3 regions of the Micromonospora siamensis genome follow, and region 1 is predicted to be linked to each of the others. Evidence: riboswitches for the same ligand, from Rfam matches in the RefSeq annotation. Region 1 holds a riboswitch; each other region holds the start of a gene.
What was found. Region 1 has a riboswitch for cyclic di-AMP ahead of GA0074704_RS23935 (coiled-coil domain-containing protein). Riboswitches for the same ligand answer to the same signal wherever they lie in the genome.
Positions count from the first base shown of each region.

Region 2: linked by a shared signal. The riboswitch ahead of GA0074704_RS12940 (C39 family peptidase) and the one ahead of GA0074704_RS23935 (coiled-coil domain-containing protein) in region 1 are both predicted to bind cyclic di-AMP.
Region 3: linked by a shared signal. The riboswitch ahead of GA0074704_RS05735 (coiled-coil domain-containing protein) and the one ahead of GA0074704_RS23935 (coiled-coil domain-containing protein) in region 1 are both predicted to bind cyclic di-AMP.

Region 1 covers NZ_LT607751.1:5,270,621-5,274,949, reverse strand. Annotated here, with positions in the region: gene GA0074704_RS23950 (STAS domain-containing protein) at 1-110, shown strand, start outside; gene GA0074704_RS23945 (hypothetical protein) at 200-664, shown strand; gene GA0074704_RS23940 (hypothetical protein) at 675-1,157, opposite strand; gene GA0074704_RS23935 (coiled-coil domain-containing protein) at 1,240-2,349, opposite strand; cyclic di-AMP (ydaO/yuaA leader) riboswitch at 2,354-2,485, opposite strand; gene GA0074704_RS23930 (cation diffusion facilitator family transporter) at 2,639-3,553, opposite strand; gene GA0074704_RS23925 (HelD family protein) at 3,659-4,329, opposite strand, start outside.
Region 2 covers NZ_LT607751.1:2,797,994-2,802,322, forward strand. Annotated here, with positions in the region: gene GA0074704_RS12930 (hypothetical protein) at 1-199, shown strand, start outside; gene GA0074704_RS12935 (hypothetical protein) at 350-1,129, shown strand; cyclic di-AMP (ydaO/yuaA leader) riboswitch at 1,419-1,557, shown strand; gene GA0074704_RS12940 (C39 family peptidase) at 1,789-2,673, shown strand; gene GA0074704_RS12945 (alpha/beta fold hydrolase) at 2,780-3,514, shown strand; gene GA0074704_RS12950 (hypothetical protein) at 3,546-4,329, shown strand, end outside.
Region 3 covers NZ_LT607751.1:1,218,881-1,223,209, forward strand. Annotated here, with positions in the region: gene GA0074704_RS05730 (carbonic anhydrase) at 57-719, shown strand; gene GA0074704_RS05735 (coiled-coil domain-containing protein) at 788-1,807, opposite strand; cyclic di-AMP (ydaO/yuaA leader) riboswitch at 1,812-1,942, opposite strand; gene GA0074704_RS05740 (YibE/F family protein) at 2,109-3,455, opposite strand; gene GA0074704_RS05745 (multicopper oxidase family protein) at 3,602-4,329, opposite strand, start outside.

The DNA.
Region 1 (4,329 bases):
GCCGGTTCGTGCACCGGCAGCTCTGGGTCACCGGGCTGCTCGGTCTCTTCGGCGCCCCCGAGCCGTACTTCGCCGAGAGCGCGCGACCCGAGGTGCTGCCCGGGGCCTGAGTTCCCGCACCCGGGCAGGGCCGGTCGGCCGTTGCCAGGATGCCGGTGGGTGGGCGAGGATCGGGCCACCTACCAGTGGGGGAGACGCGGTGCTCACGCGGGACACGTTCGGCTACACCGTGCAGGCGCGGTGCACGGTGGCGGACGCGCTGGCGTTGCTGAGCGACCTGACCCGGCAGGGGGAGCTGCATCCCCTGATCGTCCGGGTCCGCCGGCTGCCGCCCCGCCCCGGCGCCCGGGCCAGCTACGCGATCACCGATCGGCTGGCGGTCGGGCCGCTGCACTTCCCGGTCACCTACCAGGCCGACGTCCTGGTCGCCACCGAGGACGAGATCGTCACGGTGGCCCGGCAACAGCCGGCGACGACGGTACGCAACCACACCCGGTTGCGCCCGGAGCCCGACGGGCTGCTCCGGATCGACGTCGAGATCACCCTCTCCGCGCCGGCGCCGCTGTTCGCGTACGCCTTCCGCCAGGCCCGGTCGGCGCACCTGGCGCTGGCCACCCGGCTCGGCGCGGCGCTGGAGGAGGACGCCGCCCCGGCCACCGGCTGACCCGCGACGGTCAGCTCCGTCGCCGGGCCGCCGGTCGCCGCCGGCCCCACGGCTTGTAGGTCGAGACGGCCGTGGCGACCAGCAGCAGGCTGGTGGAGATCGCCGGCGGGACGATCAGGTCGGCCCGATCATGGCCGTCGAGGTGCGGCGCCGCCGCGCCGACCGCCCGCAGTCGCGGGGTGAGCAGCAGCAGGACCAGCCCCAGCATGACCGTGGTGAGCACCAGCTTGACCAGCACCCACCGCCAGCGCAGCAGCCCCCACGGGGTGAGCACGGCACTGGCCACGCCGACCAGCCAGACCAGCACGCTCAGCGGGGCGAAGAGGTAGGTGACCAGGAGTCCGGCCGCCGGATAGACCACTGTGGGCTCGGCGCCGCGCCAGCCGGCGAGGCCGAGGGTGAGCAGCACCAGGTCCGCGCCGAGCCAACCCAGCGAGGTGACCAGGTGCAGGGTGAGCAGGGCCTTGCGCCCGGCGGGGGAGAGTCGGCTCATGCTTCCCGATGCTCGCCGCCCGGGCCCGCCACGTCGTGGCCCGGGCGGCGACATCCGGCGTACGTCCCGGAGCGTAGACCGGTCAGTAGACCGACAGGTGCACGTGGTTGGTGTGGTCGCTGGACGGGTCCCCACCGGCCCCGCTGTACGACTTCCACCCGCTGCTGGGCAGCCAGATCTGCCGGTACCAGATCACGTAGAGCACGGCGAGCCGGTCGGCGTTGCGGATGAAGTAGGCGGCCAGGTTGTCGCCGTACGTCTTGTCCCCGCCGGTGGCGTCGCCGCCGAAGCCGCCCTTCTCGGCGGCGAAGTCGCAGGCCCGACCCTTGGGGTGCTCGCCGGATCCGCTGGGGCGGTGGCAGGAGACGTACCGGGTGAAGCCGGCGGCCTTGGCCTGCTCCAGGGCGTGCAGGGTGCGCGGGGTGATGCAGCCGCTGGCCGGGGTGGGGTCGTCGATGCTGCAGGACTCGGGCGGCCACGAGCCGTCGGAGTTGCGGGGGGCCGGATCGGCGTTGGCGGAGGAGGTGCCGCCGGTGCCGTCGCCGCCGCCGGAGGAGCTGCTGCGCCGCGCGGCGGCGGCCTCCCGCTTGGCCTCGGCCGCGGCGACCTCCAGGGCCTCCTCGGCCTGCTGCTTGCGCTTGGCCATCACCAGCACCTGCTTGCGCTGCTCGACGATCTCGCCGTCCAGGGCGACCTTGGTGCGGTTGGCCCGGTCCCGGGTGTCGAGCAGTCCGCGCAGCGCCCGGTCCTCGTTGGCGGCCACCTGGTCGAGCGTGGCGGCGCGTTCCATGAACGCGTCGGGGCTGCCGCTGTTGAGCAGCACCGCGGCCGTGCCGAGCCGGCCGGTCCGGTACGCCACCCCGGCGATCTCGCCGACCTTGGCGTCGCGGACGCCCAGCTCGCCCTCGATGGTCTTGAGCTGGGTCGCGAGGTCCTTCTGCCGTTTGGTGGAGCGGGCCAGCGCGGTCCGGGCGTCGATCCAGCCCTTGCTGGCGGCGTCGAGTTGTTCGCGCAGCTTCTCGGTGCCGCCCTCGTCGTCGCCGTTGGGCGCCTTGGCGGCGGCGAGCGGGCCGACGGCGGGCGCGGCGAGGGCGGGGGTGACCGGGCCGACGCCGGTGCCGAGGGCGAGCGTCGTCACCATCAGGGCCGCCACCCGGGCGGCGGTACGTCGTACGGGGCCCACTACTGGCATGCACATGTCCTTCCGTCAGCCGCCGACCGGGTTAGCTGACGGGTTCGGGACGGAAGATCCCTACCGCTGACGCGGATGCACCCCACGGACGTGGTTCCCCGGCTCGCCATGGCGGGCGATTAGGCGGCGGCCGCCGCAGGCGCCGGAGGGCGCCGCCCGGCGGTGGCCGTGGCCGAGCCTACCGGCGCGGCGACGGCCGCATGCGGCGCGGCTCCCCGCAACGCGCGGGGCAAGAGTTGCAAATGGGGCATAAGACCACGATAGCCGGAAAGAATTAAGCCTGTGCTAATCACCACTCGATCGACCCGCAGGCGCCGGCTGACGCTCCGGGTTCGACCTGCAACGTCGCGTGGTCGATCCGGAAGTCCTCGTGCAGCGCCACCCGGGCGGCCCGCAGCACCGTACCCACCTCCGCGCCGGGCACCATGGTCAGGTGCGCCGAGGCGACGTCCATGCCGGAGGTGAGCGTCCAGACGTGCAGGTCGTGCACCTCGGCGACACCGGGCACCGCGGTCAGCCGGTCGTGCACGGCGGTCACCTGGAGGTGGTCCGGGGCGGCCTGGACCAGGATCCGCACGGCGGCCCGCCCCAGCCGCCAGGTGCGGGGCAGGATGAACACGCCGATCGCGATCGCCACCACCGGGTCGGCCCACCACCAGCCGGTCAGCGCGATCAGCAGCGCCGCGGCGATCACGCCGAGCGAGCCGAGCAGGTCCCCGAGCACCTCCAGGTACGCCCCGCGCAGGTTGATGCTCTCCTGGGCGCCGGGGCGCAGCAGGGCGAAGGCGACCAGGTTGGCGAGCAGGCCGGCCACGGCCACCGCGAGCATCGGCGCGGCCAGCACCTGCGGTGGGTCACCGAAGCGGCGGACCGCCTCGACCAGGACGTAGAGCGCGACCCCGAAGAGCAGCACGGCGTTGGCCAGCGCGGCCAGCACCTCCAGCCGGTAGAGGCCGAAGGTGCGCTGCGGATCGTCGGTGGCCCGCCGGGTCGCGGTGATCGCGGCCAGGGCCATGCCGATGCCGAGGACGTCGGTGAACATGTGCCCGGCGTCGGAGAGCAGGGCCAGCGAGCCGGTCGCGAAGGCCGCCACCGCCTCCACCAGCATCAGCGCGGTGAGCAGGCCGAAGGCGGCCCAGAGCCGGCCGCGGTGGCGCTGCGCGGCGTTGCTGACCGCGCCCTGGTGGTCATGACCTGCGCCCACGCCCACACCCTCCGTCCTAGCCGCGAACCCAGCCCAATCTATGTTCACATTGCAATATGTGCAACTGACGGGTCGGGTGCCCGACCGAGGTGCTCACCCGGCCCGTCAGGACGCGTCGAGCACGGTCAGCCGCTGGGTGGCCCGGGACAGCGCGACGTAGAGCGTGCGTACCCCGGACGGCTCGGCCCGGATCTCGCCCGGCGCGACCAGCACCACCCCGTCGTACTCCATGCCCTTGGACTGGAGGCTGTTCACCACCTGCAACCGCGGGTCGGTGACCCCGGCCAGCCAGCCGGCGACCTCGTCGCGGCGCGGCACCGGCGCGATCACGCCCACCGTCCCCTCCACCTCGCCCAGCAGCGCGGCGACCGCCTCGACGGTCGCCGCCGGCAGCTGCGCCGCCGGCACCGAACGCTGCACCGGGTCCACGCCGGTGGAGCGCACCGCGGTGGGCAGCGCGAGGTCCGGGTGCAGCCGGCGGATCTCCGCCGCCGCCACCGCGAAGATCTCCGCCGAGTTCCGGTAGTTGGTGGTCAGCGTGAACCGGTGCCGGCGGCGCCGCCCCAACGCCTGGTCCCGGGCCCGGTCCAGCTCGTCCGGGTCGCCCGCCCAGGCCGTCTGCGCCGGATCACCGACCACCGTCCAGGACGCCAGCCGGCCCCGCCGGCCCACCATCCGCCACTGCATCGGCGAGACGTCCTGCGACTCGTCGACCACCACGTGGGCGAAGTCGCGGTAGTCCTCCGGCCGCTCCCGGGCCGCCTCCCGGGCGGCCC
Region 2 (4,329 bases), 2.5 Mb from region 1:
CGGGGCCGCGCTGCGGGAGGTCGCCACCGGCTCCGATGCGCCGCGCGGCGACGTCACCCCCGCTTACCTCCCGCCCGTCACCGACGGCTCCCCGGTCGGGTCGGCGCCGGCCGGTCCCACGACCGAGGCCGGGTCCCGATCCGTGCCGGCCGGGCGGCCGGTGGCAGCCACCGGCCCGCGCGCCCCGCCCGTGGCCTGACGGATCCGCGGGCCACGCGCCCGCCACCGCTTCCTCGACCTGATCACCGCACTCCGCCGGCCGGCGGATGTGGCGCCCGCGACGGCGCCCACCCGACCGGCGACTGCGGTTACCCCGCTCCACCGCGTCCGCTCCCTGCGAGGTGCCGTCATGAACATTGTCCTCCAGCAGTTCCTGATCGAGGTCCCGCAGGCCGTCGCCATCTGGTCGGCGCTGCTCGTGCTCTCCCTGTCCGTACTGGCCGTGCTGGTCGCCCGCCCCGACCGGGACCGGACGCCCGACGATGAACCCGCCCCCGGCTCGGCCGCCGCCCTCGCCGCCGCGGCGGCGGCCGACCTGCGCCGGTACGCCGACGAGGTCGCCGTGGCGGCGACCGGCGCGGCCCAGACCGCCCGCCGCCGGCGCTCGGAGTGGCTGGCCGCCCAGGAGGAGGTCGACCGGGCCTGGCAGGCGTACGACGAGGCGGAGACGGTCGCCCGCCGGTTCACCGGCGCCGACGCGATGCCGGCCCCGCGTACCCCGCGCACCCCGGCCGAGTACGCGCTGCGCGAGCGCTGGCTGCACCAGGCGGCGATGGCGGCGCACTGGCGCGGTGAGTTGACGGCCCGCCAGCTCAGTGACGTCTTCGGCCACCGGGACGGGTGGGACCCCCGCCGGCACCCGGCGGAGCAGGAGGTCGCCCTGGCCCGGGCGGTCCGGGACGGGCGGCTGGCCGGCTACCGGGTGGCCGCCGAGCGGGAGCGCTCGGCGTGGCGGGCGGCCGAGTTGTCCGCCGAGTCGGCCCGTGCCCTCTCGGCCGAGGCGTACGCGGCGGCTCAGCGGCTCCGGGTGGCGCCGGCGCCGCGGCAGCGCGCGGTCCCGGCGCCGGCTTCCGCCCCGGCGACCGCGTCGACCACGGCGACCCGGTGGCGCCCCGCCCGGGTCGGTTGAGCCCCGGCTTATTTGGGTGACGCCGGTCACCTCTCACCGGAAACGGTCATCGGGAACGCTTGGGGGCAGCCCGGAGATCGACTGGGGAAATTCGGTCACCGACCGTCCCGTTCCCGCCTTTCCGGCCCGGGTGGAACCGCCGTCCCCATTGAGTGCGGTCAGTGCGCGAATGCGGAAACCGTCGTCGGTGCAGGCGGTGTTTCCGCAGCTGGCAAGGGCTTGGCAGGCCAATGACCGACCAGTAGTGTCGGCGCGGTCCGGAGCGGTTCTCGATCGCAGGTGGCGACGCCGCACGGACCCGCCGAATCGTGTTCACGAACCGGGGACCCAGGTACGTCGGGGTGAATCCGCAGGGCCACGGCCCGCGGTAGGGCGCTCTTCCCGCCCGAATCCGTCAGCTAACCCGGTAGGCGGTCGCGGAAGGAGCTCCACCCGTGCCCGAACCCACCCCTTGGTTGTTCCGCCTTCACGGTGCCGCGGTGCCGTCGCTCGCCCTCGCCGGGCGCGCGAGCTGAGCGCCGCGTTCCACCTTCCGCCCGGCTGACCGGGCGCCATCCCCGCGAGCGGCCCGCCCCCGGCCGACGTCCCCTTCCGCGCGTGAGTCCTCCGCGCCTCGGTGGGGTGCGCCGCTCTCCCCCCCCGTACCGTGGAGGAAAGACGTGAAGCACCACCTCAAGCGACAGCTGCGGCGCCTCGCCACCGAACGTCCCTACCAGGTCGTGGTCGCCGCGGCGGCGACGCTCGTGGCGGCGTCCACCACCGGTGTGCTGATCGCCGGCCCCGCGCAGGCGCCGGCCCGGCAGGAGACCGCGGCGGTGGCCGAGGTCGCCCCCCGCCTCGACGAGGCCGCCAGCCGTGACCAGGCCCGCGTCGCGGCCGCCGCGCCGGTCAGCCCGTCGGCGTCGCCGTCGGCGACCGCCACCCCGGACCCGGACCTCACCACCAGCGCCCCCAAGCCGGCGGCGACCAAGCAGGCCGTGGCGAAGAAGGCCGTGGCGAAGAAGGTCGTCGCCGAGAAGCCCGCGGCTAAGAAGCCGCCGGCGTCCAAGGTGCTCGACTACACCTACGAGGCCCAGACGACCTACTACAACTGCGGCCCGGCCGCCGTGCGCAACGCCCTGAGCGCCAGCGGCGTCGAGACGACCCAGGACGGTCTCGCCGGCCCGCTCGGCACCACCGAGATGGGCACCAACTCCGCCGAGGACACCACCCGGGTGCTCAACCAGATGGTGAAGGGCTCCCCGTACCGGACGACGATGTTCGCCGGCAGCCCGTCGTCGGCGCAGATCGAGCGGCTCAGCGCCGACGTGGTCGAGGCGGTCAGCAGCGGCCGCGGCGTCGTGGCCAACATCGCCGGGGACGCCACCGACACCCAGGGCGGCTGGCACTCCTTCCCGGGCGGCCACTACATCGCGGTGGTCGGCTACCAGGACAACGGCCGGACCCTACGGATCGCCGACTCGGCCGACCCGTCGCTGCCGGCGTACTGGATCAGCGCCGCCGACCTGGCGAACTGGATCGCCACCCGCGGCTACTCCGCCTGACGCACGCGACGAACCGACCGGACGCCGGCTCCCCACGGGGGCCGGCGTCCGGTTCGCGTACGGCGGGCCTCGCGCGGCGTGTCCGACCGGTGGCAGACTGCGCACCATGGTCGATGAGGCGGATGGCCGGCCCCTGCTGCTGCTCCTGCACGGGATGGGCGCCACCGGCGAGGTGTGGCTGCCGTGGGCGCCCCTGCTGGAACGCGACTGGCCCGGCCGGTGGCTGGCGCCGGACCTCGCCGGCCACGGCTGGTCACCCGGGCTGTCCCGGTACTCCTTCCACGGGCTCGCCGACCGGGTGGCCGGCGGACTCGACGGCCGGGACCGGCTGGTCGTCCTCGGGCACTCCCTGGGCGGGGTGGTGGGCCTGGCACTGGCCGCCCGGACGGCCGGGTTGCCCGTCGCCGCCGTGGTCGGGCTCGGCATCAAGGCAGTCTGGTCGCCGGCCGAACTGGCCAGGGCCGGCGAGCTGGCCCAGCGACCGGTCACCTGGTTCGCCACCCGGGACGAGGCGGCCCGGCGCTACCTGCGGGTGGCCGGTCTGACCGGGCTGTTCGCCCCGGACCATCCGGTCGTCGACGCGGGCCTGCGCAGCGAGGACGGGCGGTGGCGGATCGCCATGGACCCGGGCGCCTTCGCCGTCGGCGCGCCCGACCTGCCCGCCCTGCTGGCCGGCACCGACGCCCCGGTCCTGCTGGCCCGGGGCGAGGACGACCCGATGGTGACCGACGATCAGCTCGGCGCGCTGGGGGTACCGGTGGTGACCCTGCCCGGGCTCGGCCACAACGCCCACGTGCAGGACCCGGCGGCGGTGCTGGCGCTGGTCGAGGCGTACCGCTGAACAGGCCGGTGGCGGCCGTAAGATCCCACGGGTGACGGAACGCCAGTCCAGCCTCGCCCCGACCGACGCCGACACCACCCGCGCCGACGCCGGGCCGCCCGACGGGGCGGCCAGGTCCACCGAGCCCCGCGCGGTGACCGACGCGGGCGGGGCGGTCGCGGCGGACGCTGCCGGCGGGAAGGCCGAGCGGGAGGCCACGCCGGACGCGGGTCGGCCCGCCCGGCGGGCCGGGTGGCGGTCCGTGCTGTTCGCGGCGCTGGCCTACCTCGCCGCGGCCGTCGGGGTGACCTGGCGCGGCTGGGCCGACCCGAGCGGGGTCTTCCTCGGCACCCGACCCGGCGACCAGAGCTTCAACGAGTGGATGCTGGCGTTCGACGCCCATGCCACCACCCACCTGGACAACCCGTTCTTCACCACTTTGCAGAACGCCCCGGACGGGGTGAACCTGATGACCAACGTCGGCATGCAACTGCCCGGCCTGCTGCTGACCCCGGTGACCGTGCTCGGCGGCGCGGCCCTGTCGTACCTGGTCTTCATCACCCTCAACCTGGCCGCCACCGCCCTGGCCTGGTACGTGGTGCTCGCCCGGCACGTGGTGACCTCCCGGGTCGCGGCGTTCGTCGGCGGGCTGGTCCTGGCCTTCGCCCCGGCGCTGGTGTCGCACAGCAACGGTCACCCGCACATCACCGCGCAGTGGCTGGTGCCGTTCCTGCTCTGGCAGGTCGTCCGGCTCACCCGGCCCGGGCACACCGTCCGCGACGGGCTGGTGCTCGGCGTGCTGGTCGTCGCCCAGTTCTACATCGGGCTGGAGATCC
Region 3 (4,329 bases), 2.2 Mb from region 1:
GGCCGCCTCCGTCGCCGGCCGAGCTACCCGCGTACGTGAGGGACGAGGTGAGGCGAATGCCGTGGAGCAGCCCGGAGCGAGCGCTCGACGAACTGCGGGCCGGTAACCGCCGGTTCGTCGCCGGTGCGCCGTACCACCCGAACCAGGACGCCGACCGGCGGGCCGCCGTGGCGGAGGGGCAGGACCCGTTCGCGGTGATCCTCGGCTGCTCCGACTCCCGGCTGGCCGCCGAGATCATCTTCGACCGCGGCCTCGGCGACCTCTTCGTGGTCCGTACCGCCGGGCACACCGCCGGGCCCGAGGTGCTGGGCAGCGTCGAGTACGCGGTATCGGTCCTCCACACGCCGCTGGTCGTGGTCCTCGGCCACGACTCCTGCGGGGCCGTGCAGGCCGCCCGGCAGGCCGTCGCCACCGGCACCCCGCCGCCCGGGCACCTGGGCGCGGTGGTGGACGCCGTGCTGCCCAGCCTGCGGCGGGCCGAGGCCGAGGGCGTCGAGGAGATCGACGAGATCGTCGACATCCACATCGCGCAGACCGTGCAGGCCCTGCTGACGAACTCCGCCACCCTGGCCGAGGCGGTGGCAGCCGGCCGGTGCGCGGTGGTCGGCATGTCGTACCGGCTGAGCGCCGGTGAGGCGCGCACGGTGGCCGAGGTGGGGACCGGCGGGACGGCCGCGGTGCCCGCCCAGGCCGGCCCGGTCGGCCAGCCGACGGGCTGACACCGGCCCGGGAACGACGCGGGCCGCCCCGCGAAGGCGGGACGGCCCGGTGGTACGCGGCACGCGCGCTACAACAGCGAGACGTGCACGTGGTCGGTGTGGTTGGACGGGCCGCTGTACGACTTCCAGCCGGTGGCCGGGAACCAGATCTGCCGGTTCCAGATCACGTAGTAGATGCCGAGCCGGTCCGCGTTGCGCAGCAGGAACGCGGCGAGGTTGTTGCCGTACGTGCGGGTGTCGTCGTTGTGCCACGGACTGAACCCGCTGTTCTGCAACGACCAGTCGCAGGCCCGGCCCTTCGGATGCTCCCACGGCCCACCGGGGCGGTAGCAGCCGACGAAGCGGTCGAAGCCGGCCCGCTTGACCTCCTTGTACATGTGCAGCGTCCGCGGCGTGATGCAGCCCGAGGTGGTCGGGTCGTTCTCGCTGCACGACTCGCGGCGCCACTCCCCGTCGGAGCTGCGGCCGGGGGCGATCCGGGCGACCGGTGAGGTCTCGGAGACCAGGCCACCGGTGAAGCCCTCGCCGCCGACCAGCTCCAGCGACTTCTCCGCCTCGCTGCGGCGCTTGGCGATGATGTTCGTCTGCCGTTGCTGCTCGCGGACCTCGGCGTCGAGGCTGAGCTTGGCCTCCTCGGCCTTGCGCTTGGCCTCGGTCACCTCGGCGAGCTTCTGCTCGTTGACCATGTTGATCTCGTCGAGGACGGCGGCCCGCTTGACGAACGAGTCGGGGGTGTTGCTCTCCAGCAGGACGGCGACCGCGCCGATCCGGCCGGTCCGGTAGGAGGCCGCGGCGATCTGGCCGACCTGCGGGGTGAGCCGGTCCAGCTCGTTCTGTGCCCGACGGACCTCGAGGGCGAGCGCGAGCTGCCGCTTCTTGGACTTGGCCAGCTTGGCCTTGGCCTGGAAGTAGCCCCGGTTGGTCTGCTCCAGCACGTCGTTGAGCAGCGGTGGGTCGTCGTCCTCCTCGTGCCCGGAGGGCTTCGGGTTGGACGGTGCGGCCGTCGCCGGCAGCGGACCGGTGACGATGCTGAGTGCGGTGAGCACGGCCACCACCGGTGTCAGCCAGCGGCGCAGGGGTGCCGTCACAGTGTTCCCTTCCCTCGACCGCCGACCGGGTTAGCTGACGGATTCGGGACGGAAGTTGCCCCGGCCGCTCGCGCGGCTTCACCCCAGAAACCTGGTTCCCCGGCTCGCCGTACGGCGATTGGGCGGTGGCACCGCAGGCGCCGCAGCGCGCCTTCGGCGGTGACCGGCAGCGAGGTTACCCGAGAGCCGGGCATGCGAGCTACGTCCGGAACCCGACCAAAACCGTTATTTCGCAGTAGCCATCGGTAACCAGTGACACGTTTATCAACGGTGGTGGCGTGATCGGTCACGCTGTGCAGTGTCACCATGCGTCGTCCGTACTCCTCTCCGGATCGGGCCACCGGGCGGGGGCCGGGGCGGTGGGGGTGCGCGGCGCGCTCAGCGCCTCCAGCGCGACCGCCCGGTCGGCGGCCGGCCGGCGGGACCCGGCAGCGGCGGCCGGTGCGGGGTCCACCGGGTCGTCGGTGTCCCGGCCGGCGGTGGTCACCAGGGCGGCCAGGCCGGTGGTGAGCGGCACCGCCGCGATCAGCCCCAGCGTCGCCACCGCGCTGCGGACGATCTCCTGGGCCATGAACTCGCTGGTCAGGATCTGGCCGACCGGGCGGGAGTCGGCGACCAGCAGGAGCAGCAACGGCAGCGAGGCGCCCGCGTACGCCAGCACGATGGTGTTGACGGTGGAGGCGATGTGCGCCCGGCCGACCCGGGTGGCCGCCCGGTAGAGCTGGCGGCGGGACAGCCCGGGGTTGGCGTGCGCCAGCTCGGTGACGGTCGCCGCCTGGGTGACGGTCACGTCGTCGAGCACGCCGAGCGAGCCGATCACGATGCCGGCCAGCAGCAGGCCGTGCAGGTCGACGTCCTGCTGGAACATCGACAGCGTGGTGGCGTCCTCGCTGCCGTACCCGGTCAGGTGGGTGGCGGCGGTGGCCAGCGTCCCGAGTACGCCGGTGAGCACCAGGCTGCCCAGGGTGCCCAGCACCGCCACCGAGGTCTGCGCGGTGACCCCGTGGGTGAGGTACAGCACCACGAACATGATCAGGGCGGAGCCGGTGACGGCGACCAGCAGCGGCGAGCGGCCAGCGCTGATCCCGGGCAGCACGAAGCCGAGCAGGACGGCGAAGCTCGCGGCCAGGCCGCCGAGCGCGGCCAGCCCGCGCCACCGGCCGAACGCGACGATGGCGGCGGCGAAGACCACCACCAGCCAGACCAGCGGCGCTCCGCGCTGGTGCTCGGCGATCTGGTAGCTGCTCTCCGACGGGTCCGCCGGATCGGCGAGCTTCACCAGGACGATCTCGTCGCCCGCGGCCACCTCCGGGGCGCCCGGCCCGGCCGGCAGCGGGGTCTCGACCTCACGGCCGGCGTCCGGGCCCTGCTCCACGCGTACGGTGACCGTGCCGCACGGTCCGTCCCGCCCGGTCGGGCCGCCCTCCGGGGTCTCCGGTGCCGGAGGGCACTCCTGCGAGACCACCCGGACCGCCGTGCCGTGGTGGCGGGGCACGTCGGAGCCGGGGTCGCGGTCCGGGGTGCTCCGGGGCCAGAGCGCCACCGCGGCGACCACGGTGAGGACGAAGAGCGGCACCACGGTCGCGACGAGGATCCGCCGCACCCGGGGTGGCGCGGGCGGAGCGGGGTGACCGTGGTCGGCGCCCATGGCGGATTCTCCTGACGTTCTCCGAACGGGATACGGCTGAGCGCGTCGGCCGGTTCACCGCGCCTCGGCGCAGCGGCGGGGAGTCGGGCGCGCAACGGCGCGGCATCGCCCGGAATGGTAGCCAGGCCGGCCGGGCACCGTCCGGGTCAGCTCTCGACGACCCGGACGGTGCCCATCATGCCGCCGTCCTCGTGGTCGAGGGTGTGGCAGTGGTAGACGCTGCGCCCGGGCAGGTCGGTGAAGGCGATCCGCAGCCGTACCCAGCCGCCCGCCGGCACGGTCACCACGTCCTGCCGGACCGCGACCGGCGGTGCGCCGGTGCTGTCGGCCATGACCTGGAACGGGCGGGTGTGCAGGTGGAACGGGTGGTCCTGGCCGGTCCCGTTCAGCACCGTCCACTCCTCGACGCTGCCCAGCGGCACGACCTGGTCGTCGCGGTCCGGGTCGAACCCGCGGCCGTCCACGGTCCAACGCATCCCGCCCGGACCCATCGCGCTGCCGAGGGTGAGCCGCCGTCGTCGGGTCACCGGGCCGGGCAGCGGGGGTGCCGGGTCGGGTCGGACCGGCGCCGCCGGCGGCTCGGTGGGCGGGCCGGTCACCGCCACGGTGGCCAGGGTGACCGGGCCGTCGCCGGCCGCGCCCATGCCCATGCCCATGCCCATCCCCATGCCGCCGTTCGCGCGGAGGCCGGCCGCCGAAAGCAGCGGGTACCGGCCGGCCGTGCCGGTGCGTAGCCACAGGTCGGCGCGGTTGCCCGGGGCCAGCACCAGGGGCTGGTCGGCGGCGGTGGCGGGCAGGTACCAGCCGTCGAACGCCAGCCGGTCGACCGCCGGGCCGGCCAGGTCCAGCCGGAGCACCCGACCCGCGCAGGCGT